Regions from separate parts of the Aminiphilus circumscriptus DSM 16581 genome, predicted to be linked through region 2. Evidence: predicted binding sites of a transcription regulator. Region 2 holds the regulator's gene; the other holds the start of a gene.
The links. Region 2 encodes HrcA, which represses chaperone genes, less so after heat shock. Its sites were predicted from a motif close to TTAGCACTCNNTNNNANNGAGTGCTAA; they were not measured.
Positions count from the first base shown of each region.

Region 1: a site for HrcA is predicted at 4,549-4,575, ahead of groES (co-chaperone GroES). Genes of this name have one in related genera too.

Region 1 is NZ_JAFY01000007.1:228,751-240,764, forward strand. Features, by position in the region: gene K349_RS0111760 (hydrogenase maturation protease) at 83-571, opposite strand; gene murJ (murein biosynthesis integral membrane protein MurJ) at 662-2,266, shown strand; gene K349_RS17160 (hypothetical protein) at 2,543-3,088, shown strand; gene tsaD (tRNA (adenosine(37)-N6)-threonylcarbamoyltransferase complex transferase subunit TsaD) at 3,273-4,295, shown strand; gene groES (co-chaperone GroES) at 4,607-4,894, shown strand; gene groL (chaperonin GroEL) at 4,977-6,617, shown strand; gene guaA (glutamine-hydrolyzing GMP synthase) at 6,836-8,371, shown strand; gene larB (nickel pincer cofactor biosynthesis protein LarB) at 8,376-9,164, shown strand; gene K349_RS0111805 (molybdopterin-guanine dinucleotide biosynthesis protein MobB) at 9,211-9,990, shown strand; gene K349_RS0111810 (sodium-translocating pyrophosphatase) at 10,133-12,014, shown strand, end outside.
Region 2 is NZ_JAFY01000005.1:212,744-224,757, reverse strand. Features, by position in the region: gene nhaC (Na+/H+ antiporter NhaC) at 1-726, shown strand, start outside; gene K349_RS0108160 (hypothetical protein) at 810-1,256, shown strand; gene K349_RS17995 (phosphodiester glycosidase family protein) at 1,253-2,902, opposite strand; tRNA gene K349_RS0108150 (tRNA-Ala) at 3,203-3,277, shown strand; gene K349_RS0108145 (serine hydroxymethyltransferase) at 3,571-4,860, shown strand; gene rlmN (dual-specificity RNA methyltransferase RlmN) at 4,955-6,721, shown strand; gene K349_RS17990 (hypothetical protein) at 6,821-7,576, opposite strand; gene K349_RS0108125 (histidine phosphatase family protein) at 8,301-8,948, opposite strand; gene hrcA (heat-inducible transcriptional repressor HrcA) at 9,289-10,329, shown strand; gene K349_RS16780 (nucleotide exchange factor GrpE) at 10,319-11,014, shown strand; gene dnaK (molecular chaperone DnaK) at 11,101-12,014, shown strand, end outside.

The DNA.
Region 1 (12,014 bases), on a different contig from region 2:
GGAGCAGCAGGGTTCTTTGTCGCACCGGGACGAACGCGATCGAGGACGGTCTGGGATCGAGTCGGGTTTTTCTCCGATGGCGCTACGGAATGGCATTGCGGGATGTTTTTTCCAGCAAGGGAATGCTCTCGAGTTCTCCGCCCTCAAGGAGGGCGAGAAGAACTGTTTTCGCTTCCGCCACCTCCGGAGAAAGCTCGAGCGAATGCTCCCGGAAGGCTGGTTCCACGGCGATGATGACCAGGTCCATCTCCCGGGAGAATTCTTCCAGCAGAGTGGAAAGCGGAACGCCGTGGCTGCTCCAGGAGATGCCTTTGCAGGATGCAAGCGGAAGGCGCCGCATAGCCCCGGGGGCAAGTCCCATGAGGGCCGCATCGACGACGACGAGCCGGGAAGGTCTTGTCCTCCGGAGGTGTGCCAGGTGATTTTCCGGGGTGGTCTCACAAAGGCGTATTTTCATCCCTTGGGGAGGCGCCTCCAGAAGCGCCTCGGCTACGTGGACTCCAAAGCCGTCATCCCCGCGGAGGGGATTTCCGACGCCCCAGAGAACGCTCGTCGTTTTTTTCGCATTCATGACGGTTGTCAGCTCCTTCGATGTTCCGTTTCTCTCCGGTTCGTCTCGGGGAGCCGTTTCTGAAACGCGCTCCGTCAAGGAGGATATCCTATGGACGGTTCCTCACGCAACGCCCGCATGGTACGCCATGCCTTCACGATGATGCTCGGTACCTTCGCCAGCCGAATCCTTGGACTGATCCGCGAGGTGCTCATGGCGGCCTGTTTCGGTGCGACGAGGCAGCTCGATGCGTTCTACGTGGCCTACACGCTGGCGAATCTCTCCCGCCAGCTCCTCGCGGAGGGAGCACTCTCCGCCTCGTTCGTTCCCGTCTTCTCCCAGGTGCTTGCCAGGGACGGAAAGGAGCGGGCGGTGCACCTCGCCCGTCAGGCCATGACGGTGCTTTTGCTTCTTGGAGTCGCCGTGGTGCTCGGAGGCATTGTCGCCGCGCCGCTCCTGGTTCGTCTCATGGCTCCGGGGTTCGCTCCGGAGATTCGGGCTCTCGCCGAATCCCTCACCCGGTCGCTTTTTCCGTTCCTTCTTTTCGTCTCTCTCGGGGCTCTCGCCATGGGTGTCCTGAACAGTCTGGATTCCTTCTTCGTCCCCGCCGTGGCACCGGCGCTGAGCAACGTGACCTTCATCGCCGTGGTTCTTCTTTTCGTTCCTTCCCTCGGCATCAGAGGTCTTGTTGCGGCGGTCCTCCTTGGCGGCCTGGCCCAGTTGCTCCTTCAGTGGGGATGGAACTGGAAGCTGGGGGTGCCGCTTTTCCCCGAACGGCCGAACCGCGACGATCCGGAACTCCGGCGCATGCTCGTGCTCTTTCTTCCCTACGCGGTGGGGCTTTCCCTCAATCAGGTGAATCCGTTGGTGAGCCGCATGCTCGGTTCTTTTCTGGAGGGCGGGGTCATTTCCGTTTTGAACTACGCGGACCGAGTGCTTCAGCTTCCTCTGGGGCTCTTTGTGGTGGCTCTCTCCCAGGCGGTTCTTCCCATGCTCTCCCGCATCGCCCCGGGAGAGAACGAAGAGTTCATGGAATTCTACCGGGATGCACTTCGCTTCGCTCTTTTCGTGGTCTTTCCCGTGGTGCTCGGGACAGTGGCGTGCAGCCGGGAGATCGTGCACGTGCTCTTCTTTCGAGGTGCTTTCGACGCGTGGGCCTGGGACGCCACGTCAGGAGCTTTGTCCATGTACGCGTTGGGCCTTCCTGGAATGGCCTGCACCACGGTGACCATGCGGGCTCTCTATGCACGGAGCAGACCCAGGGATGCACTGTTCGTCACAGCGTCGAGCGTGACCGTGAACCTCGGCGCGAGCATACTGCTCATGTCTCTTTTTTCGTATCGAGGCATTGCCCTGGCTGCATCGATGGCCTTTACGGTCTCCGCCCTCGTCGGGTACGTCCGGATTCGGCGCTTCGGAGGAGGAGCGTGCGAGGGAAGAAACCGGCTCTTTTCGCTGGAATGGGGAAAGCCTGTGGGAATCTCCCTGGCGTTCACGACGGCGATGATCCTGCTCTGGAAATTCCTGCTGCCCTATCCTTCCACGGCATCTCTTACGCTGCGACTGCTCTGGCTTGGAGGTGTCGCCTGCATGGGTGGAGCGGTCTATGCCTTGGTGACACGCCGATTGCAATGTCGAGAATGGGAATGGGTACGGAGCGCGTTGCGTCGTCGAGGGGTAAGCGAAAGCGAGGTGTCTCGGAAGAACCGACCGTAGTTTCGGAGACGCTGATGTGGAATGAAACCGGAGACGAAGATGGAGCATGCGCGGAGGCCGTTTGGATGAGATCGTCTTTTCCTGGAAGAGGAGGAAGTGAGAAGCGCTCCGTCCGCCGGAAACCTTTTCAGTCAGAAAGAAGAACGATGCATGACTCGACTCTCTCCGGACAGTGGGAAGGCTTGCGTTCTTTGTCCTCCGGGGGGATCATGATCTGCGCCGGGAGGAGCGTGTTCCTCCGCAGGTGTTCTCTGTAGAGAAGGGAGGAATTTTGCCGTGAAAAACGTATTCCGTGTCTTGAACGTCTGTCTTGTGGTGTGCATGGTCCTTGTCCCGGTGAGCGAATGCGTCGCTCGCGCTTTGTCCGTGGAGGAACTTGTGGAGGAGCGATCCGCCAACGTGTGGGTGGAGGGGCAGGATCTTGGGGGCATGATTGTCGGTGCCCGGGGGCAGATGACCTTCGTCTACGTGGACAATGTCCTCAGCCGCGCCTCCGGGGGCGAATCAGAAGCGCCGGAGTGGCTCAAATGGCATGTGCAGCATTTTCTCAGCGATGCCGTGAAAGGAAAGATCCTCTTCATCTGCCGCTACCGGGCGCTCATTCCCTGGACCTTCGACCCCGAACAGATTTTTGTTGGAAACTATGCGGTGCAGTGGAAGGACATCCTTACAAGAAAAGATTTCTTTCCCCACGGCGAGATTTCCTCCGATACGGCGGGCGTGTTTGCGTTTGTCGTTCCTTCGGAAGAGATCGTTCCGGGGAAAGAAATTCGTCTCGGCTATGGAGAGTACGCGACGAAACTGCGCATTCCTGGGAGGTGAAGAGCGTGCACGTGTATCGGTGTGCTTCCTGCGGGGAGCGTTTTTCCTGTGAGACCTTCGCGAACAAGTGTCCCCACTGTCGTGGAAAGAGTCTCATCCACGAACAGGGGGAGCCCCGTCGAAAGAAGGCGGGCTGTACTGGAAGCTGCAGCGGCTGCGGTGGCGGCTGCGGTTGTGGGGGGCATTGACGGTGGAGTCCCCTTTTCTGACGCTCGGCATCGAAACGAGCTGTGACGATACGGCGGTGTGCGTTCTCGAAAACCAACGCACCGTTCTCGCCCAGGGGATCTCGAGCCAGATCGAGGAACATGCGCCCTTCGGAGGAGTCGTTCCCGAAGTTGCTTCCCGGTGTCATCAGGAAGCGTTGCTTCCTTTGCTGCGGAGGACCCTGGAGAAAGCTGGAATTCACAATCCGGCCCGACAGCTCTCCCTTATTGCGGTCACTGCCGGACCAGGCCTTGTGGGGTCTCTCCTCGTGGGGGTGATGAGCGCCAAGGCGCTCGCCCAGGCCTGGGAAGTGTCTCTTGTGGGAGTCAATCACCTGGAGGGACACCTCTTCGCCAATGTGGCCGTTCATCCGTCTCTGGAGCCCCCTTTTCTCTCCCTCATTGTCTCTGGGGGACACACGGAGATCGTTTTCGTGCGCTCCTTCGGTGAATATGAACTTTTGGGCGAGACGAAGGACGACGCCGTGGGCGAGGCCTACGATAAAGTTGCCAAGCTCCTTGGGCTCGGTTATCCCGGTGGTCCGGAGGTGGACCGGCTCGCCCGGGAGGGAGATCCCGATGCCTTTCCGCTTCCCGTGCCTCTCGAACATTCCGACGAGATCGGTTTCAGCTTCAGCGGTCTCAAGACAGCGGTCCTTTGGGTGCTGCGAAGGCTTGAAAAGGAAGGGAAACCCATTCCCGTGGCTCACGTGTGCGCGTCCTTTCAAAAAGCTGCCGTCGCGTCGCTCGTCGGAAAAGTCCGCCTCGCCGTTCTGCGATCGGGGGTCCGCCGTGTCGCCGTCTCGGGGGGTGTCGCGGCGAACAGTGCACTGCGGAACGCCCTGAGTGCATTGCCCGGCGTGGAGATTTTTCTTCCCCCCCTCTCTCTTTGCACGGACAACGCGGTGATGATCGCCGCTGCGGGATACAACATCTATCGACGAGGATTCTTTTCGGATCTCTCTCTTTCGCCGGATCCATCGCTTCCGCTCTCCCGCTGAGCGTTGCCACGAGCAATTCGCGTGTTCGCGCGCCCGTTTTCCCCTTGGCCGAGGCTGTTTTGTCCCTGATTTGGGACAGAACGGCCTCGACGGCTGTGCTGTCACGAGAGACCACAGAGGCTCCGGATAAAAAGGATCGAAAAAACGTCTCAGCAAGCGAAAAAAGAAGATAAATGGCTTTTTTCTGCGGAAATATGGATCTCATTACGCTTGAGATCTTGTCTGAAGCTCAGTAAGATCATTCATGGTCAAATTAGCACTCGTTCCGAATGAGTGCTAACACGGAAACAAAATTTGAGGAGGGATTGTAAATGAAGCTCAAACCCCTTGCGGACCGTATCGTTGTGAAGGTCCTCTCCCAGGAGGAAAAGACCAAGGGCGGCATCGTTCTTCCGGACACGGCGAAAGAAAAGCCTCAGGAGGGCGAAGTGAAGGCCGTCGGGACCGGAAAGGTTCTCGAGAACGGACAGAAGCTTCCCCTTGAGGTGAAGGTGGGAGATCGCATCATCTTCAGCAAGTACTCCGGAACGGAAGTCAAGATCGACGGAGAGGAGTTTCTCATCCTCAGCGAACGGGACGTTCTGGCCATCGTCGGCTAGAGGCGTTCTTCTTCGGCAGGGAGTTCTTTTCGACGCAACAAGAACGTAGACATACCCAATTCCTCCAGGAGGTGTACAACCAATGGCAGCGAAGATTATTGCATATGGCGAAGACGCCCGTCGGGCGCTCATGCGGGGCATCAACCACGTGGCCGACACCGTCGGTGGAACTCTCGGACCCAAGGGGCGCAACGTGGTTCTCGAGAAGAAGTTCGGCTCTCCCACCATCACGAACGACGGCGTGACCATCGCCAAGGAGATCGAACTCGAGGATCCCTTCGAGAACATGGGAGCGCAGCTTCTCAAGGAAGTCGCCTCCAAGACGAACGATGTCGCCGGAGACGGAACCACCACCGCCACGGTTCTCGCCCGGGCGATGATCCGCGAGGGCATGAAGAATGTCGTGGCCGGAGCCAACGGAATCCTGATGCGCCGTGGTATCGAGAAGGCTGTGGATGTCGTCGTGGACGAGCTGAAGAGCCTTGCCCTGGACGTGAAGGACAAGGCGAAGATCGCCCAGGTCGCCGCCATCTCCGCCAACGACAAGGGCGTGGGTGAGCTCATCGCCGAGGCCATGCAGAAGGTCGGCGAGGACGGCGTCATCACTGTCGAGGATAGTCAGACCGTGGGGACCACCCTCGAGATGGTGGAGGGGCTCCAGTTCGACAAGGGCTACATCAGCCCCTACATGGTCACCGATCCCGAGCGGATGGAGTGTGCTCTGGATGACGCCTACATCCTCATCAACGACGGCAAGATCAGCAACGTGAAGGACATGCTTCCCATCCTCGAGAAGGCCGTGCAGGCGGGCAAGCCTCTCATGATCATCGCCGAGGACATCGAGGGTGAGGCTCTGGCCACTCTCGTGGTGAACAAGCTTCGGGGCATTCTCCAGGTCGTGGCCGTGAAGGCTCCCGGCTTCGGCGAGCGCCGCAAGGCTATGCTCCAGGACATCGCCATCGTCACCGGCGGTCAGGTCATCAGCGAGGAAATTGGCATCAAACTCGAGAACGCCGATCTCTCCATGCTGGGCCGCGCCAAGAAGATCCGGGTTTCCAAGGAAGAGACCACTATCGTCGAGGGTGCGGGAAATCCCGAGGAGATCCGCAAGCGGGCCGCCCAGATCAAGCGGGAGCTTGAGGACAGCACGTCCGAGTATGACAAGGAGAAGCTTCAGGAGCGCCTTGCCAAGCTTGTGGGCGGTGTGGCGGTCATCCAGGTGGGTGCTGCAACCGAGACCGAGCAGAAGGAGCTGAAGCACCGCATCGAGGATGCCCTGAATGCGACCAGGGCCGCCGTGGAGGAAGGTATCGTCGCCGGAGGCGGCGTGGCCCTCGTGAACTGCCTCCCCGCTCTCGACAAGTTCCTCGGCACGCTCGAGGCGGACGAGAAGATCGGTGCCGCCCTTGTGAGGAAGGCCCTCACGGAGCCGCTCCATCTCATCGCCAGCAACGCGGGTCTTCAGGGCGACGTGGTGGTCGAGCGCGTTTGCACCCTTCCCAAGGGGCACGGTCTCAACGCCGTGAGCGGTGAGTACGAGGATCTCGTCCAGTCTGGCATCATCGATCCCGTGAAGGTGACCCGCAGCGCGCTCCAGAACGCCGGTTCCATCGCGGCCATGGTGCTCACCACGGAGAGCCTTGTTGCCGACAAGCCTGAGAAGAAGGACAAGATGCCTCCCATGCCCGGCGGTATGGGTGGAATGGGCGACATGGACTACTAGGCCATTGGGCCCGGAGGTTGTTCGAGCTGTTGTAACACGAGGCCCCCGCAGTGCGGGGGCCTTTTCGCTGGAGTCCTCTTTCCCCGGCGTGGTATGATTGGGCGAGATGAGGCATTCCCGAGGCATGGGAAGGCTTTCGTCGGGAAATTGTTTGTGCGGCCCCCCGGTTCCCTGCGAGGAGATTCTGTTGTTGGAGGTGAAGGGCTCCGGCCCGACGCATGAAGAAGTCAGACACCATCATCGTGTTGGATTACGGATCTCAGTACACGCAGCTTATTGCCCGGCGCGTGCGGGAAATGAAGGTCTACAGCGAAATTCTTCCTTGGGATGCGGATGTGGCGACGCTCCTCGCCGCGTCCCCCAGGGGCGTCATTCTTTCGGGGGGGCCGTCCAGCGTCCGCGATGAAGAGGCGCCGTCGATGGATCCGAGACTTCTGGAGAGCGGTATCCCGATCCTTGGCATCTGCTACGGCATGCAGGTCCTCGCTCAACGCCTTGGAGGAAGGGTGGAGAAAGGATGCAGGGCGGAGTACGGGCGTACCCGGGTGAGCCTTCGGAAGAGCCCCCTTTTCGAGGGTCTTCCCGGAGAGCTTACAGTGTGGATGAGTCACTGGGACCAAGTGGCGGAACTGCCCGCGGATGCCGCAATCATCGCACAGAGCGAGTCCGGAATTCCTGCGGGGTTCGCCCTGCCTGAGCGGGGAATCTACGCCATTCAGTTTCATCCCGAAGTGGCGCACACCGTGGGAGGGCAGGAGATTCTGAGCAATTTTCTTTTCAGGGTCTGTCGCTGCGAGCCCACCTGGGACCTCGGCGAATGGGTCACCTCCATGACGGAGGAGATCCGGAGAAAGGTCGGGAACGGCCGGGTGGTCTGCGGTCTCTCCGGAGGAGTGGATTCGAGCGTGGCGGCGCTCCTGACGAGCCGTGCCATCGGAGATCGGCTCGAATGCATTTTCGTGGACAACGGCCTTTTGAGGCGGAACGAGGCGGCGGAGGTGCTCGAGGCGTATAAGACGCTGGGGTTGAAGGTCCATTTTGTCGATGCCTCGGCCCGTTTTCTCGATGCCCTCGCGGGAGTCGTCGAGCCGGAGCGAAAACGAAAGATCATCGGTGAAGTCTTCGTCCGTGTTTTCGAGGAAAAGGCCGAGGATGTCGGCGGTGCGGAGTGGCTCCTCCAGGGAACGCTCTATCCCGACGTGATCGAGAGCGGCCACAAGGGAAAGGGAGCGGCGGTGATCAAGACACATCACAATGTGGGCGGATTGCCCGAGGTGATGCGTCTCGCCGTGCTCGAACCGCTGCGGGATCTCTTCAAGGACGAGGTACGGAAGATAGGCGCCCTGCTGGGACTTCCGGAGCGCATTCTCGAGCGGCATCCCTTTCCGGGACCGGGGCTCGCCGTACGCTGTCTCGGCGAGATCACGCCGGAGAGACTGGACGTGTTGCGCGGGGCCGACGCGATCTTTCTCGAGGCCATTCGAAATGCCGGTCTCTACCGAAAGATCTGGCAGGCTTTCTGTGTTCTTCTGCCTGTGCGGAGCGTGGGCGTCATGGGAGATGTTCGTACCTATGCGGAGGTGGCGGTGCTCCGCGCCGTGGAGGCCCAGGACGGTATGACCGCCGACTGGTATCGCCTGCCGGAGGATCTGGTGGATGCGGTGTCGCGGCGGATCTGCAACGAAATTCCCGGCATCAACAGGGTCGTGATGGACGTGACGGGGAAACCTCCCGCGACCATCGAGTGGGAGTAGACCGGTGGAGTACGCCGAAGCGCTCCGGAGGCGCTTGCGCGCCTTCGCGGAGGGGCAAGAGACCCTGGATGGCGTGGTTGAATTCATCGCCGGTTTGCCCTACGCCGAGCGGGGTGATGTCCGCCTCGACGGACATCGCAGTGTCCGGCGCGGTATCGGGGAGATCATTCTCTGCCAGGGGAAGTCGCCGGACCAGCTTCGGGACATTGCCGCGCTTCTTCGGGAGCGTCCCGGAAACACTCTGTTCAGCCGCATGACCCCTGAACAGGCGGAGATCGTGGCACGCGAGCTGGATGGCCTGGTCTATCACCCTCTTCCCCGGATGGGCGTTTTTCAGGTGGAGGAGCCTCGCTCCCGCGGGACCTCCGTCGCGGTGGTGAGCGCCGGCGCGGGAGACGTGCCCGTCGCGGAAGAGGCTGCCTTGGTAGCCTCTTTTGCGGGGTGCCGGGTAGGGCGCTATTTTGACGTGGGAGTCGCGGGTCTGCATCGGCTTCTCGATGTGCTTCCGGAACTGCGCAAGATGGATGTGCTCGTCGTCGTGGCCGGTATGGACGGGGCGCTTCCGAGCGTCGTTGCGGGACTTGTGGGCTGCCTCGTCGTAGCCGTACCCACGTCGGTTGGATATGGGGCATCCTTCGGCGGTCTCGCACCGCTTCTGGCCATGCTCAACGCCTGCAGCAGCGGGGTCGTGGTGGTGAATATCGATAACGGTGTCGGCGCCGGCGTGGCCGCCGCGCTCGCCTCCCGTTCCGGCATGTTGTGGAACGGCCCCGAGGAAGCTCCCGGCGCATAACAAACCGCGTCGGTGCAGAGTGAGCGGAGCGAAAGGAGGAGTTGCCATGCCCTTTGTTCTTGCGGTGAGCGGGCTGAAGAATTCCGGAAAGACGACGCTCTGTGGGGTGCTTTTGGAGATTCTCCGCCGGAAGGGATTGCGGTGCGCGTATGTGAAACATGGGTCCCACCGGGTGTGCAGTGATCCTGGAACGGATACGGGCAAGTTCGTCGAGGCAGGGTTTCCTTCCGTATGGTGGGGAGAGGATGGGCTTCGCGTCGAACTTGGGCATGTTCGTCAAGCCTCCTCCGGTGCGGCATCTTCGCCTCTTTCCGACGGAGAGATCCTTGCGGAGATGACGAGCCGTTTCTTTCCCGGCTTCGACCTGGTTCTCCTGGAAGGCGGCAAGCGTCTTCCTCTTCCGCGCGTCTGGGTGGGTGCTCCTGAGACGGTTCCCGAAGACGTGAGGGGAATCATCGCTTTCTACGGAGAAACCTCTGGTGATGCGACGGGGGAACGTGCGAAAGAGTTCTCCCGTCGGAGGGAAAATGCTTCTTCCGGCGGCGAAGTGCTCCACGTTGCTCGAGGAGAGGAAGTGGCTCTTGCCACGATGGTGGAGGACCTTGTCCTGCGGGGACGCGCTCCGCTCGAACTCTATGTGGGCTCTTCCCGCCTTCCCATGAAATCCTTCGTGGCGGAGTTTATTCGCGGTGCCCTGGAGGGCATGCTACGTTCGCTGAAAGGGGGGGCAGACTTCCGCAGGGGCATTCTCCTCGCGGTACCTCCGGAAAAGGGCGCGGAATCCGACGAGGAGGGAGAACGGCTGAGAAGGACGCCGGAAGCGTAATGTGAGGAAAAAAAGGACGTTGTTTTTCGGAATTTTCCCTTGTGCCCCGCACTTCTGCTGTCTATAATGGTGGGCACTTCGGCGACGTGCCCCGCACGCCGCCGAAAATCGCGTTCATCACTTCTTAAGGAGGTCGTTTGAAATGCAGTTGTATTGGATTGTTGGAGGTGCCGGAGCGTTGGCATTGCTCTATGCGGTCATCTCCATGGGAAAGATCACGGCGTTTCCCGTAACGAATGCACGGGTGGAGGAGTTGTCCGGGATCATCCAAAAGGGTGCCATGGCATTTCTCTTCCGTGAATATCGTTGGCTCGCCCCTTTCGTCGTGATTGTTGCGGCGCTTCTCTGGTTCAAGATAGGTGCGGCTTCTGCAGTCTCCTTTGCCTTTGGCGCTCTCTGCAGCGCCTTGGCGGGGTTTCTCGGCATGCGGATCGCCACGAAGGCGAACGGAAAGACCGCCTTCGCCGCGACGGAGAGCATGAACAGTGCTCTGCGCATCGCCTTCACTGGCGGTACCGTGATGGGCATGTTCGTGGTGGGCATCGGCATCCTCGGTGTCGTCGCTTCCTATCTGCTCTTTCGTGATCCTAACGTCATCACGGGCTTCGGGTTCGGCGCCAGTTCCATCGCACTTTTTGCCCGCGTGGGGGGCGGCATTTACACCAAGGCCGCCGATGTGGGAGCGGACCTGGTAGGCAAGGTTGAGGCGGGAATTCCCGAGGACGATCCCCGCAATCCCGCGGTCATCGCGGACAACGTGGGAGACAACGTGGGAGACATTGCCGGCATGGGAGCCGACCTCTTCGAGTCCTACGTGAACTCCATCATCGCCGCCATGGCCATCGGTCTTGCGACCTTCGGAGACAGGGGCGTCGCCTATCCGCTTCTCCTTTCCGCCCTGGGGATCGTCTCCGCCGTGCTCGGTACCTTCTTCGTCCGGGTCAAGGAGGGCGGAGATCCCCAGATGGCGCTCCGCATGGGAATCTTCTCCACAGGGGTCTTCATGATCCTCGGATCCTTCTTCCTCACCCGCAGTGTCTTCGACGGGGACAACACGCTCTTCTTCGCCGTGGTGGCGGGCGTGCTCTCGGGTGTGCTCATCGGCTACGTGACGGAGGTCTACACCTCCGCGTCCTTCAAATCCGTGAAGGAGATCGCCCATGCCTCCGAGACGGGTTCCGCCACGAACATTCTCTCCGGCATTGGAGTGGGTATGAAATCCACCATGATTCCCGTGATCCTCATCTGTGCGGCCATTCTTGTGGGAGTGAAGTTCGGCGGGCTCTACGGCATCGCCTGTGCGGCGGTGGGCATGCTCTCCACGGTGGGCATGACCCTCTCCGTGGACGGATACGGCCCCATCGCGGACAACGCCGGAGGTATCGCCGAAATGAGTCATCTTCCCAAGGAAGTCCGAAAGATCACGGACCGTCTCGACGCGGTGGGGAACACCACCGCCGCCGTCGGCAAGGGGTTGGCCATCGGCTCGGCGGCACTCACCGCGCTGGCGCTCTTCGCGGCCTACGCCACGGCGGTGAACCTGAGCGTCATTGATCTCAAGGATCCTCGGGTCATGGTCGGTCTTTTCCTGGGCGGTATGCTCCCCTTCTTCTTCAGCGCCCTTGCCATTCAGGCGGTGGGACGTGCGGCGGAGAAGATGATCGACGAGGTACGGCGCCAGTTCCGTGAAATTCCCGGTATCATGGAAGGGACCGGAGAGCCGCAGTACGAACGGTGCGTGGACATCTCCACCGCCGCGTCCCTTCGGGAGATGGTGTTCCCGGGACTTCTCGCCGTGATTTCTCCTGTGCTCGTTGGCTACTTCCTCGGCGCGCAGGCTCTCGGCGGGTTGTTGGGTGGCTCCATTGTAACTGGGGTCATGCTCGCCATCTTCATGGCTAATGCGGGCGGCGCCTGGGACAACGCGAAGAAGTACATCGAAGAGGGCAACCACGGTGGAAAGGGAAGCGCTCCCCACGCCGCGGCGGTGGTGGGCGATACCGTGGGCGATCCTTTCAAGGATA
Region 2 (12,014 bases):
CCCGCTCTTCCGGGTCTCTTCGCCGGAATCATCTTTGCCTGCGGTATGTCTTTCTCTCAGGGATTCGGTCTTGCCGACATCGTTGGTGCGCTGCACTATGGCTATGAAGCGACGCTCTCCGCGGAAATCGCCGGAACGGAGGCTTTCGAAGCGGTGGCGCAGCTTATGGCGGATCACAGCATAGCGGGAATGACGCCGGAACTCGTGAAAGATGCGGGAAGCATGCTCTCGGAGCTGCTCACCCGGGGTGGATTGGATTCCATGATGTGGACCATCTCCCTCATTCTCGCGGCGCTTTCCTTCGGTGGTATCATGGAACGCTGCGGTTTTCTCGAGGTTCTTCTCCACGCCATCTTGAAGAGCGTCAAGAGCGTGGGGGGACTGGTTACCTCCGTTATCATCTCCTGCTTCATCTCGAACCTCTTTCTCGGCGACCAGTATCTTTCCATCGTTATGCCGGGACGGATGTTCAAGACGGCCTTCGAGGAAAAAGGACTACATCCGCGTATGCTCTCCCGTTCCCTGGAGGATGCAGGAACCCTCGTGTCGGTCCTCATTCCGTGGAATACCTGCGGTGCTTACAACAGCGGTGTGCTTGGCGTTCCCACCCTCGAGTACGCTCCCTATGCGTTCTTGAACTACATCAATCCCCTCGTGGCGATCGCCATGACCTATATGGGCATCGGTGTGTTCTGGAAAAAAGAGGAAGAAAAAGCCGCGTCATAACGGAACCGGGCGATAGATCGAAAAAGTGGGAGGAGCGAAGAACGTTCGCTCCTCCCTGTCGTTTCGTCGGAGGTGTGGATGGAATGGAGATTCTCTGTCTTTCGAAGACGGGGCAACATCCTAGGTGGATGCGTGTGGTTTCCTTCGCGGTCGGGCTTTTTCTGCTCGCCGACGGGTTGCGTCTCTATCTCAGTGCCACGCTGGAAACGGGATTCAATCGGTTTTTCCCCTACCTTATAGTGGGTGGAGCGCTTCTTTATTTCAGCGGTTTCAAAAAAAGGATATTCCTCTCTCCCGAGGGGCTTGTGCGGGAAAGCAAATCCTGGATGGGAAGCAATTCCCAGATTCTCGCATGGAAGGATGTTGCCCATGTCACATTGGCGTTTCGGAGAAACCAGATGATGTGTTTCTTTGAACGCAGGGAGAGTGTAACGGGCATCAAGGTTCTCTTCGATCGCGACCAGGAGTGCGTGATTCGGAACATCCTGGAGACATATTGCCCGACGGTGGAAGTGAATACCCTTTCCTAGCGGTAGGGCATGTTCGATCCGAGAACGACAGCGTAAGGCAGAGAGCGTTCCTGTCCATCCGAAGGCGTGTTGATGAGCTTGCCCCGCCACCAGAGGGTGCTTGAGCCGCCTCCGTCCAGATTCAACGCGTGGGTCAGGCCGGCAGCGGCAGCCAGGCGTTTTGCCTCTTCGAGAGTCACTCCGGTGCTTCTCCAGGAGTTTCTTCCATCCACGACCATCCACCACATGTGTTTGCCGTCGTAACCCACGAGGGTTCTGGGATGACGGAGTGCGGTGAGGGATGGCGGGAGTCCTTCATTGCCGAGAGCCGGTTGTCCCTCCAGGAGCAACAGTGGTCCGGCCTGGAGGACGAAATCCATCCTTTCCATCGTACCATCCTGCCACGTGATCTGGAGTTCCGCGGGTGTTTGGAGAGGAAACTCCATCATGCGTTTTTGAAGTGCCCCTCGCACCACAAGAAGAAAACCGTCCCCCGGAACGGGGTGTATTCCCTGGGCGAAGGAACGCCAGGTCATGACACCATTTCGTATGTGGATCTTCAGCCCGTCCCCCACGTTCGCGAAAGCGCCGGAAGGTGCCGTGAAAAGGCCGGCACTTTCCGGCGGTACCTCGCCGTTGAGCTTGCTCACGGGAAGAGACTGCGCTCCCGCGAGGACCCATGCCCGGTAGGCCCCGTTTCCGAAATGCACATCACCGGAACGGTTCCACCCCACGGCGGATCTGTTTCCGTGGGCAAGTGCGACAGGGACTCCTTCCACGAGGAGACTCCCTATGGGAACGGAGCCGTCGAAATAGCCTCCATTGATGCCACCTTCGCCGCCAAAACCGTCGGCGAGGCGCGAAAGGGGAAGCCGTTTTGCCCCGAGAAGCGGAGCCGGAACAATGCGAGGGGCGAGACGTTCCGGAGATCCGACGATGGCTGCCCAGAACAGGGCATTGCTCGCGCTGCCGCCGTGGGGAATCACCGTGGGGTTGAATCGTTTCGGCAGGGAGACGGCGGCCTTCCATGCCTGAAGATAATGGGTGTAGGGACCGGTCCGAACCGACCAGGACGAGGCGTTCTCCACTATCAGAGCGGTATGGCCTGCGGAACGAAGCTCTCTGGCGCACGCCTCGGCGGGGCCCTTCTCAGGAAACTCTTCCACGGCAACGGCCCACGCGCCGGGAGGAGACCCCACATTTTCCCGATGCACGACAAGATCCCCCGTCTCTCCGGGAAAGGTCTCTTGCCAGACGACACGACGGCGCTTGCACTCTCGGAGCCATGCGGCGAGAAGGTCTGCGTCGCCGGGAGTACAGTTTTTCTTTGCCTCGGAAAGGAACTCTTCCGGTGGAGGAACGGTCATGGAGCGGCCGATCTTGACGAAAGCGGCAAAGTGCGGAGGGAGTTCGGCGTCGAGATCGGTGGCGAAGGTGCGGACGAGTTCACCCTCCCGGCGCCATCCCATGGCGAGAAAGGCGAAGCCCAGCGCTTCCGCTCGTGTCGCTTCGATGTCGGGGTGAAATCGGTCCCCCGGTAAAAGAATACCCAGGGCCGACGCCGTTTCGATGGCCTTTGCCCGGGGGTGGGTAGAGGGGACATCGGCGAAACGTTCTTTCCCTCCCCAGAGGGGGAGCCCCAAGGCATCCACGACAATCTGTACCACGTCACCTCTCGTGACTGCGGCGCAGCAAGTCGGGGAAAGAAAAAGACCGGTCAGTGCAAGAAAAAAGAAGCACGTGATTTTCTGCGTCTGTCCCCGTGGCATGCCCCATGTCCCCTTTCGAAAAGAAAATCGTTCCTGCTGCGAGTATAGCGTGTCTTTCCCCTTCCGGGGAGAGGTAAGAGGAAAGATCCGGGTCTGTCAAGACGTTCGGCTTTCCGGCGACGGCCGGCGGTTGCTTTGAAACAAGTGCCGGTTGACAGAATTCCTCGGGCTCCCTATAATGTGCTTCGTTCCGCGAGTGGGGCTGTGGCGCAGCGGGAGCGCGCTTCCTTGGCATGGAAGAGGTCAGGGGTTCAATTCCCCTCAGCTCCACCACTTGGTACACAAGGAGCTTCGGCGATTCCGGCCGGAGCTCTTTTTTTGTAGGGAAGCGGTCACGAAGGGCACGCTCCCCCCTTTGCATTCTTCGCCCTTCGAGTCCCCCGAAAGAGATGTTTCGGGGGCGTGTCTGTGGAGAAGGCTGTCCTGATCTACTCCCTTTGGTTCATTTTAGGGTATGATTCAAGGGGAAAGAGGTCGGACCGAAAAAGATGTCGGACCGAAAAAGATGTCGGAAAATCGGAAAACATGAAGGAGGGAACGACGTGGAGTGGTTCATGAGAGCCGGAATGGCGGAGGTGGACCCTGAGATCTACGGTCTGGTGTCGTCGGAATTCGCTCGACAGCGGGATGGCATTGAACTCATTGCGTCGGAGAATTTTGTTCCGTTGGCGATTCTCGAAGCCCAGGGATCGATACTGACGAACAAATATGCAGAAGGATATCCGCACAAGAAATATTACGGTGGCTGCGAGTTCGTGGAAACCGTCGAAGAGGTGGCCATACGCAGGGCCTGTGATCTCTTCGGCGCCGAACATGCGAACGTGCAACCCCATTCGGGGACGCAGGCGAACATGTCCGCCTTTTTTACCTTCATGAACCCCGGAGACACCATGCTGGCCATGAGTCTGGATCAGGGCGGGCATCTGTCTCATGGACACCCGTTGAACTTCACTGGGAAGCTCTATCGTATCGTCGGATATGGCGTTTCTCCAGAGACGGAGACCATTGACTACGAAGCGGTGGAACGTCTCGCGAAGGAACATCGCCCTCGGGTGATCGTCGCCGGAGCGAGCGCCTATCCCCGCTTCATCGATTTTTCCCGCTTTGCGACCATTGCCGCCGAAGTGGGAGCGGTCTTCATGGTTGACATGGCTCACATCGCCGGTCTTGTCGCGGGAAAAGTTCATCCGAGTCCGGTGCCCCACGCGGATTTCGTCACCACGACGACCCATAAAACACTCCGGGGACCTCGGGGAGCACTCATCCTCTGCAAGACAAAATACGCTCAAGAGCTGGATCGTTCCGTCTTTCCAGGGACGCAGGGCGGTCCTTTCATGCACGCCATCGCGGCGAAAGCCCTTTGCTTCAAAATGGCAGCCACCGACGAATTCCGAACGTATGCGGCCGGTGTCGTGGCAAACGCGAAGAAGCTTTGCGCCGCCCTTGGCGAGCGAGGGTTCCGCATCGTCTCCGGCGGCACCGACAATCACCTTATTCTCGTTGATGTCAAAGGTTCCCGAAATGTGACGGGAAGGGATGCGGAGAAGCTTTTGGAAGATGCAGGCATCACGGTGAACAAGAACATGATCCCCTTCGATAAGGAAAAACCCTTCGTGACGAGTGGTGTTCGTCTTGGAACGGCGGCGGTGACCACTCGGGGTATGGGTGAGGCGGAGATGGAACGGATCGCGGAGATCGTCGACAGGGTGCTTTCCGCTCCCGAAGATGAATCATTGCGAATCGCCGTCCGGAAAGAGATCAAGGAGCTGAGCGAGGCATTTCCGTTGTATCCGGAGCTTTTGCAGACTCCTTCGGGAGTTCGTGCCGCTTTGTCGCCATTGCCGAGAAACTCCTGACGGACAAGGTGGCCCGAAACACGGAACGAGAGTGGACGAAAGAGGGACCCTCAGAGGGTCCTTCTTTCGTCGAAAAATGAGGGAGGAATGTGTTATGGACCGTCTGCATGCCCTGGAACTGGATTTCGAGGAATGGGTTTCGCTCCTGCGGGACGAAATGGGCGAGCCCGACTATCGGGCGGGGCAAATTTGCGACTGGATCTACAAAAAGCGCGTGTTCACCTTTGAGGAAATGACGAATCTCTCGAAGGAATTGCGGGGAAAGCTGAACGCTCTCGTTCGTTTCACCATGCCCGTGCTGGAAAAAGCGGAGATGTCCCCTCTTGACGGAACTCTGAAATATCTGTGGCGGCTTGAGGATGGGGAGCGAATCGAGTCGGTCTTCCTGCGGCATCCTCAACACACTACGGCCTGCCTTTCCTCTCAGGTGGGATGTCCTTTGGCCTGCAGCTTCTGCGTTACCGGCCAGGAAGGATTCGTGCGGAACCTTTCCGCAGGAGAAATGCTCACCCAGGTCCTTGCCATCGAGGCGCATCAGAAAGGGCCGATTCAGAACGTGGTGTACATGGGCATGGGTGAGCCGCTTCTCAATACAGAGCAGGTTTTTCGAAGTATCCGCATGCTCAGGGATCCTCATATGCGGGGACTGGGGCAGCGGCACATCACCATTTCCACCGCCGGTGTCGTTCCAGGTATCGACGCCCTTGCGTCGGAATCACTCGGAGTCGGACTCTCCGTGTCTCTGCATGCGGCGAACGATTCCCTTCGCTCCCGCCTGATGCCGCTGAACCAAAAGTATCCTCTTGCATTGTTGCGAAAGGCACTGCTCCGTTATCAGCGAGTTTTAGGGGATCGCATTACCCTCGAATACATGTTGCTCCGGGACGTGAACGATTCTCCCGCCCACGCGGAGGAGCTGGCGGCGTGGATCGGCGATCTCAAGGTCTATGTGAACCTTATTCCCTACAATTCCGGAGCGGGCAATTTCGAACGCCCTCCTCGCGAGCGGGCGGAGCGTTTCAGGGATCACCTGCGCGCCTGGGGAGTCAACGCGGAACTACGCCGCGAACGCGGAGGAGATGTTCGTGGTGCGTGTGGTCAGCTGCGGGGGCGGGAAAGTACTCCTTCTCCGGCAGGAACTTCCCGCGAGATGCCCCCCGTAAAACAGCACGGTGGCGCTCCTCGTGTCTCCCTCGACAGTGTGGGAAACCGGCGTTCGGGACGCCGGGAAGTGAGAAATTCCGCCGAAGCGCCGCAGGGTAGGCGGCGGGATGTGGAAGAGATGTCCGAGAAAGGCGAAAGACGTGCGATTGAGGGGCGTTTTCGCGGCGAATCGGGCAAATTTGGAAAGACGGAACGGGAAAGGTCTGGGGTGTCCGGTCGATTTTCCCCCCGGAATCGTTCGGGCGGGCGGTCCGGAGGAATGTCCTCTGCTGAAAAAGATGCCCGGGAGGAAAGGACTTCGTCCCGATTCGGAAGGCAGCCTCGCGAGGGCGAGAGTTTTGCGAAAGAAAGAAGCGGTGCGGAGAGGTCCTCGCGGAAGGATTTTTCTTCGCGCGCTCCTCGTGCCGATTCGGGAAGTGGTCTGCCGGAGCGGAAAGAAAACCGTGGTCCTTCTGAATTTAAAGCGAGAGGAATGAAACGGACCGAAGAGGGTGTTTCCCGGAGGGGCGAGAAGCACGCCCCGGGCGAGCGCGGTCGTTTCGAGTCGGGGGACATCCGGAAGAGTGGGCCGAGATCTTCCGAAGGCGGGGAGCGGCGTCAGGATCGGGGGTACATGTCCCGTGGCTCGGGAACATCGAAGCGGACTTCCCGGGAGAATGAACGTCCGAGCCGGAGACGTAACGAGCGAAACGCGTGAGCCCTTGTTTTTCACGGCCTGGATTGTCGATGCAAACGCAACCGGCGTGGAGGCAGGGTGCCCCTACCCCTTACAGGATCGGGCAGGGGCAGATGTGATTCAAGGATTCCATCGTCCGGTGAGAAGCTGCTTCCAGGAGAGGTTCATGATGCTTTCCAAAGAGACTTGTTCGCTCTTTGCCAGTGCTTCGAAATCCTGGAGAAGAAGCGAATAGGCCTTCCGTCTGCTCTTGTCGGTCTCATGGGATGCGACGAGGGTTGTCACGGGAAGGAGTTGCTGGTACACATCGGGTACGTTGACGAAACAGGGGCCGTTCTCGGTAAGTGAGATCGTGTAGATGAAGGAAAGGGATGGGCCTTCCGTGCTTTCGCCGGTGGCCTGATAGGCCGGTGTGGAGGGAGAGACGTAGAGGGATGTTCCCAGTGGTGCCATGATTTTCAATGGAAGAGTGTCCCACAGGCTCGTTCCTGCGGGGCTCGCGACGAGCCAGAATTGAGAGGAGCCGGAGAGCGCGCCGAACCACAGGAACTGTCCTTTCGCCTGGTTTTCCGGATCGACGAAGCTCAAACGCCACAAGACATCCCGTCTCCAGTCCAGGTCTGCGTGCCACACGGTCAGATGCTGGGCGGAATAACGAAGTCCTTCCACCTCAGGAAGACGCCTGAGGTGGCCCGGTGCTCGGAAAAAGGCTTTTACAATGCGTCCGTCCTTCTCGGTGAAGACGATCCTGAAGGGATACTCCGGAATTGAGAGAACTCGTGTCGTGCTTCCCACGGCATATGCGGGAAGCACGGAGAGGAATGTTCCGAGAAAAACGAGAAGTGCCGTGGTGAAACGACGGATACACTGCTGCATGACATACCCCCTGAAGGATCGCAGGCTTTTGTCGCCGTCAGAGAAACGAGATGAAAACGGGATCTTCCGGTTCGGGGGGATTGCCGGGACTTCGTTCCGGAACGTCCGCTGTCGGCAACCATTCGGGAAGAACCTCAAGGAAGGGGATACGTGGAAAAGAGCCCTTTCCGGCGGAACGGATCAAGAAGCCTTCCCTGTCCGACGAGGCCAAAATGGAACATTTCGGGGCGCAGGGCAAACCGCGGACTGCCCGGTCGAGAGCGGAAAAATGTGCTTCTGCTTCCTCCGGGGCGGTTACGAGAAGACACACACCCAATGCCAAAAGGCGGGGCGTTTCAGAGAAATCTATCTCGTAGACACCGCTCGTCTTCTGAATTTCAAAACCCGAGGCCACCAGAAGATCTCGAGCGCTCCTCAGCGAGCCGAGACGGTTTCCCGAAGTCGCTTCCAAAAACACGACCCACTCTAACACGGCACAAAAGGGCGCCGGAAGCGCGAAACTACTGTCCTACGGATCATGACCAAAACTCCCGGGCGACAGAATTTCTGTCGAAAGATGAGGGGCAGCGGCGCGCCCGGTTCATCTTAGTCGGTGCGCTGGGCAAGGTCAAGAGTGAAGCATCGACCCAAAACACCAGGGGCCGCGGAACGGGACCGGTCGGGGCGGAGACGGATCGCTTGCGGGGGACGGGTGATTTGGGATGCATCGATGATGCGTTCGCGCTCACACCCATTCGGAGATATACTCCGCGAGATGTCTGGTTTGATTGAGTAGGGTGCAGCAATATCCCCTCCGAAGGTCGTGAGTGAGGAGACTGTACGAGGCGGTATCCGTATGAATTCTCCAGAAATAAGGCTCGGCGATTCCAAGCGCTGCGGCGAGAAGTGGTTTAAGGACCGCTCGGTGGGTGACGATGGCGATGGTGTCTCCCTTATGCAGGTGCACCAGGTGTTCCAGGTTGGAAAAGGCTCTCCTCTGCACATCCGCAAGGCGTTCCGCGCCGGTAATGCGAAGCCGTTCGGGGTTTGTCAGCCACAATTCCCATTCGACAGGGAAGTTCTCGCGGATGGTTTCCTTGGGGGCACCCTCCCACGGTCCGAGAGCCATGTTGTTGAACCCCTCCCGCACGTCTACGAGAGCCCCGCAGGAGTGAGCTATGGCTTCGGCGGTTTCCGTCGCCCGAGAGAGCGGGCTGGTGTAGATGTACTTTGGAGCGAAGGACATCATCTCTCGGGCAAGCGCTTTTGCCTGTGCTTGCCCAGTTTCGTTCAGAGGGAAATCCCTTCTTCCCCGGAAGAGCCCCTCCCGGTTTCCGGCGCATTCTCCGTGGCGGATCAGAATGATTGTCGTGTGGCCTTTCTGTTCTTTCACGAGCGTTCAGCCTCCTGAACCTGATGGAATTGTGACGGATACGCGGACGATTCTCCTTTTTGCCGGTTGCTCCTTTGTCGCTCGGCGAGCGGATCCTTCCGGGCGTTTCCTGCATTCTATCACGGGATCCGGAGGATGGTTGCCACAAAGACGAGTGCAGGAGATCACGCTTATTGGGAAACATGCGGGAGTGCGTGAAACGGTATGTTTTTTTGCGAGATTGTTTGACCAGTCTTGACAATCCCGAGTTACGTTGGTACGCTACGGTGCGGATGATGACGGAGAGCTGGCACTCGTCTCCAATGAGTGCTAGCAATTCGATCGGAAGGGGGGTGGAGGAATGCTGTCCGAACGCCAACTGGAGGTTGTCCTCGCCGTCGTCTACGATTATATCCAGACAGGAGAGCCTGTCGGTTCCCGGACGCTTTCGAAAAAGTATCTCACGGGGCGGAGCGCGGCGACAATCAGGAATGAAATGTCCGATCTCGAGGAGCTGGGGTATCTGGTCCAACCGCATACGTCGGCGGGAAGAATCCCCACATCCAGAGCCTACAGGTTGTATGTGGACACCATCCTTCAGCGCCGTCGTGTGCCTCATCCCGAGGCGGAGCGGTGGATTGCGGATTTGCGGGAGCAACGACGCGACGTGGAAGGGGCTCTCGCCTACATTTCCCAACTCCTGACCAGAGTGACGCAATATGTGAGCGTCGCCGCCCTCGCGCCTTTTCAGGAGATTCGCCTGCTCCGGGTGGATTTTCTGCGCATGGACAGTACACATGCGCTCGCCATTGTCGTCGTCGAGGGCGGGCTTGTGCACCACAAAATGATTTCCTTTCCCTGCGAGGTTCGGCAGGAGGAACTCGAAACGCTTTCAAGGAGAATCAATACGGTCATGGCGGGGCGGACATGGAATGAGGCCAGGAATGACCTTCTCCAATATGTGATGAACGAACTCCGGGAAAAAGAGGAAAACTGTCGCGCCGCCATTTCCGAGATGGATGGGCTCCTGTCGGCTCAACCCTTTCGTTTCTACCGTGGAGGCGCCCATCATTTGCTCGCAATGCCGGATTTCAAGGATCTGGGGAAACTCCATGCGGTATTTTCTCTTCTCGAAGAGGAGTCGGCCCTCGTGGAACTCGTGGATAATTGCGCGCTGAACGGGACGCTCACGGTCACCATCGGGGAGGAAAATCCCGAGGAGCGCATGCACGACTGTTCGGTGGTCCTTGCCACGGCAAATACGGGAGGACGGAAGGCGATCCTCGGTCTCATCGGTCCGGTTCGGATGAATTACGAAAGCTCCATCGCCGTGCTTGAAACGGTTCTGGAAGGCCTGCGCGACGACGATGGAAGTGAGGAGGAACAACGACATGTTTACTGACGCGAAAATGCGCGACGAAGCTCTTCTTCGGGAATGTCGTTCTCCCGGGGAAGAGCGGGGGGAAGGAAAGCTCAGAGAAGGAACGGACGTCCATGGAAGACGGGGTGGCGGCCCCACCAGGGCGGAGCTGGCTGCCTGTGTGGCTGGGCTTCAGGAAGAAATGGAGGTGTTGCGGCGACGTCTCGATGAGGCGGAGGCCCTTGCGGAATCACGCAAGAAGCTCCTGGAGGAGATGGAAAAGGAGCTTGCCGAAAAAAATGAGGAAAGTGCCCGTTTCCGCGCCGATTTTCACAATTTCAGGCAACGGACGGAGCGCGATGCGGCACGTCTTCGGGAACTCGCGGCGGAGCGTGCGGTGACGCTTCTCATCCCGGTGCTCGATAATCTTGACAGGGCGATTGCCGCCGCTCAGGCGGACGACCCCCTTCTGAAGGGCGTTTCCATGGTGCGGAAGCAGTTTTTCGGCGCTCTCCAGGAATTGGGAGTGAGTGCCATCACCTGCGACGGTGCATTCGATCCCGCCGTGCACGAAGCGGTCGCGCTCGTCCCCGTGCAGGATCCCGCGAGGGATGGACAGATTGTGCAGGAACTCCAGAAGGGATATCTTCTCGGCGGAAAAGTCCTGCGGGCCGCGCAGGTCCACGTGGGGCGCTTCCAGGCGGATTCCGATTCGGAGGAAGAGTGAGACAAAACGAGAAAGGCGGGAACGCAGATCCGGAATGGCTGCGTTCTCTTGGAAGTTCATTTCAAAGGACGACGAGGTGATCCGAAATGGCAAAGGTTGTAGGAATAGACCTGGGAACCACGAACAGCTGTATCGCAGTTAAGGAAGGCGATGCCATAACGGTGATCGCCAATGCGGAGGGCATGCGTACCACTCCTTCCGTCGTGGCGTTCACAAAAGAAGGGGAACGGCTTGTTGGGCAACTCGCCAAGCGGCAGGCCATCGTCAACCCCGAGCGCACGGTGATCTCCATCAAGCGGAAAATGGGTACCGATTACAAAGTGCGCATTGATGACAAGTACTACACGCCGCAGGAGATTTCCTCCATGATTCTCCAGAAAATGAAGCGCGATGCCGAGGAGTATCTGGGCGAGCCCGTCACGAAGGCGGTCATCACTGTTCCCGCCTATTTCACGGACGCCCAGCGCCAGGCGACAAAGGACGCCGGCGCCATCGCCGGGCTCGAAGTGCTCCGCATCATCAACGAACCCACGGCGGCGGCCCTTGCCTATGGTGCGAACAAGGAAGGGGAGCACAAGCTCCTGGTCTTCGATCTCGGCGGCGGTACCTTCGACGTGTCCGTCCTCGATGTAGGAGAAGGAGTCTTCGAAGTCCTCGCCACATCGGGGGACAACCTCCTCGGCGGCGATGACTGGGACATGAAGATCGTGGACTGGATGGTGGAGGAGTTCCGCAAGAGTGACGGCATCGATCTCCGCAAGGACAAGATGGCCATGCAACGCCTTCGGGAGGCTGCGGAAAAAGCGAAGATAGAGCTGTCCTCCATGCCCGAGACCTCGATTTCTCTCCCGTTCATTACGGCGGATCAGAACGGTCCCAAGCACCTGGAACTGACGCTCACTCGGGCCCGTTTCGAGGAGATGACCGCGGGTCTTCTGGAGCGTGTCGTGGAGCCTACCCGCAGAGCGCTCTCCGATGCCGGGCTCACTGCACAGGAGAT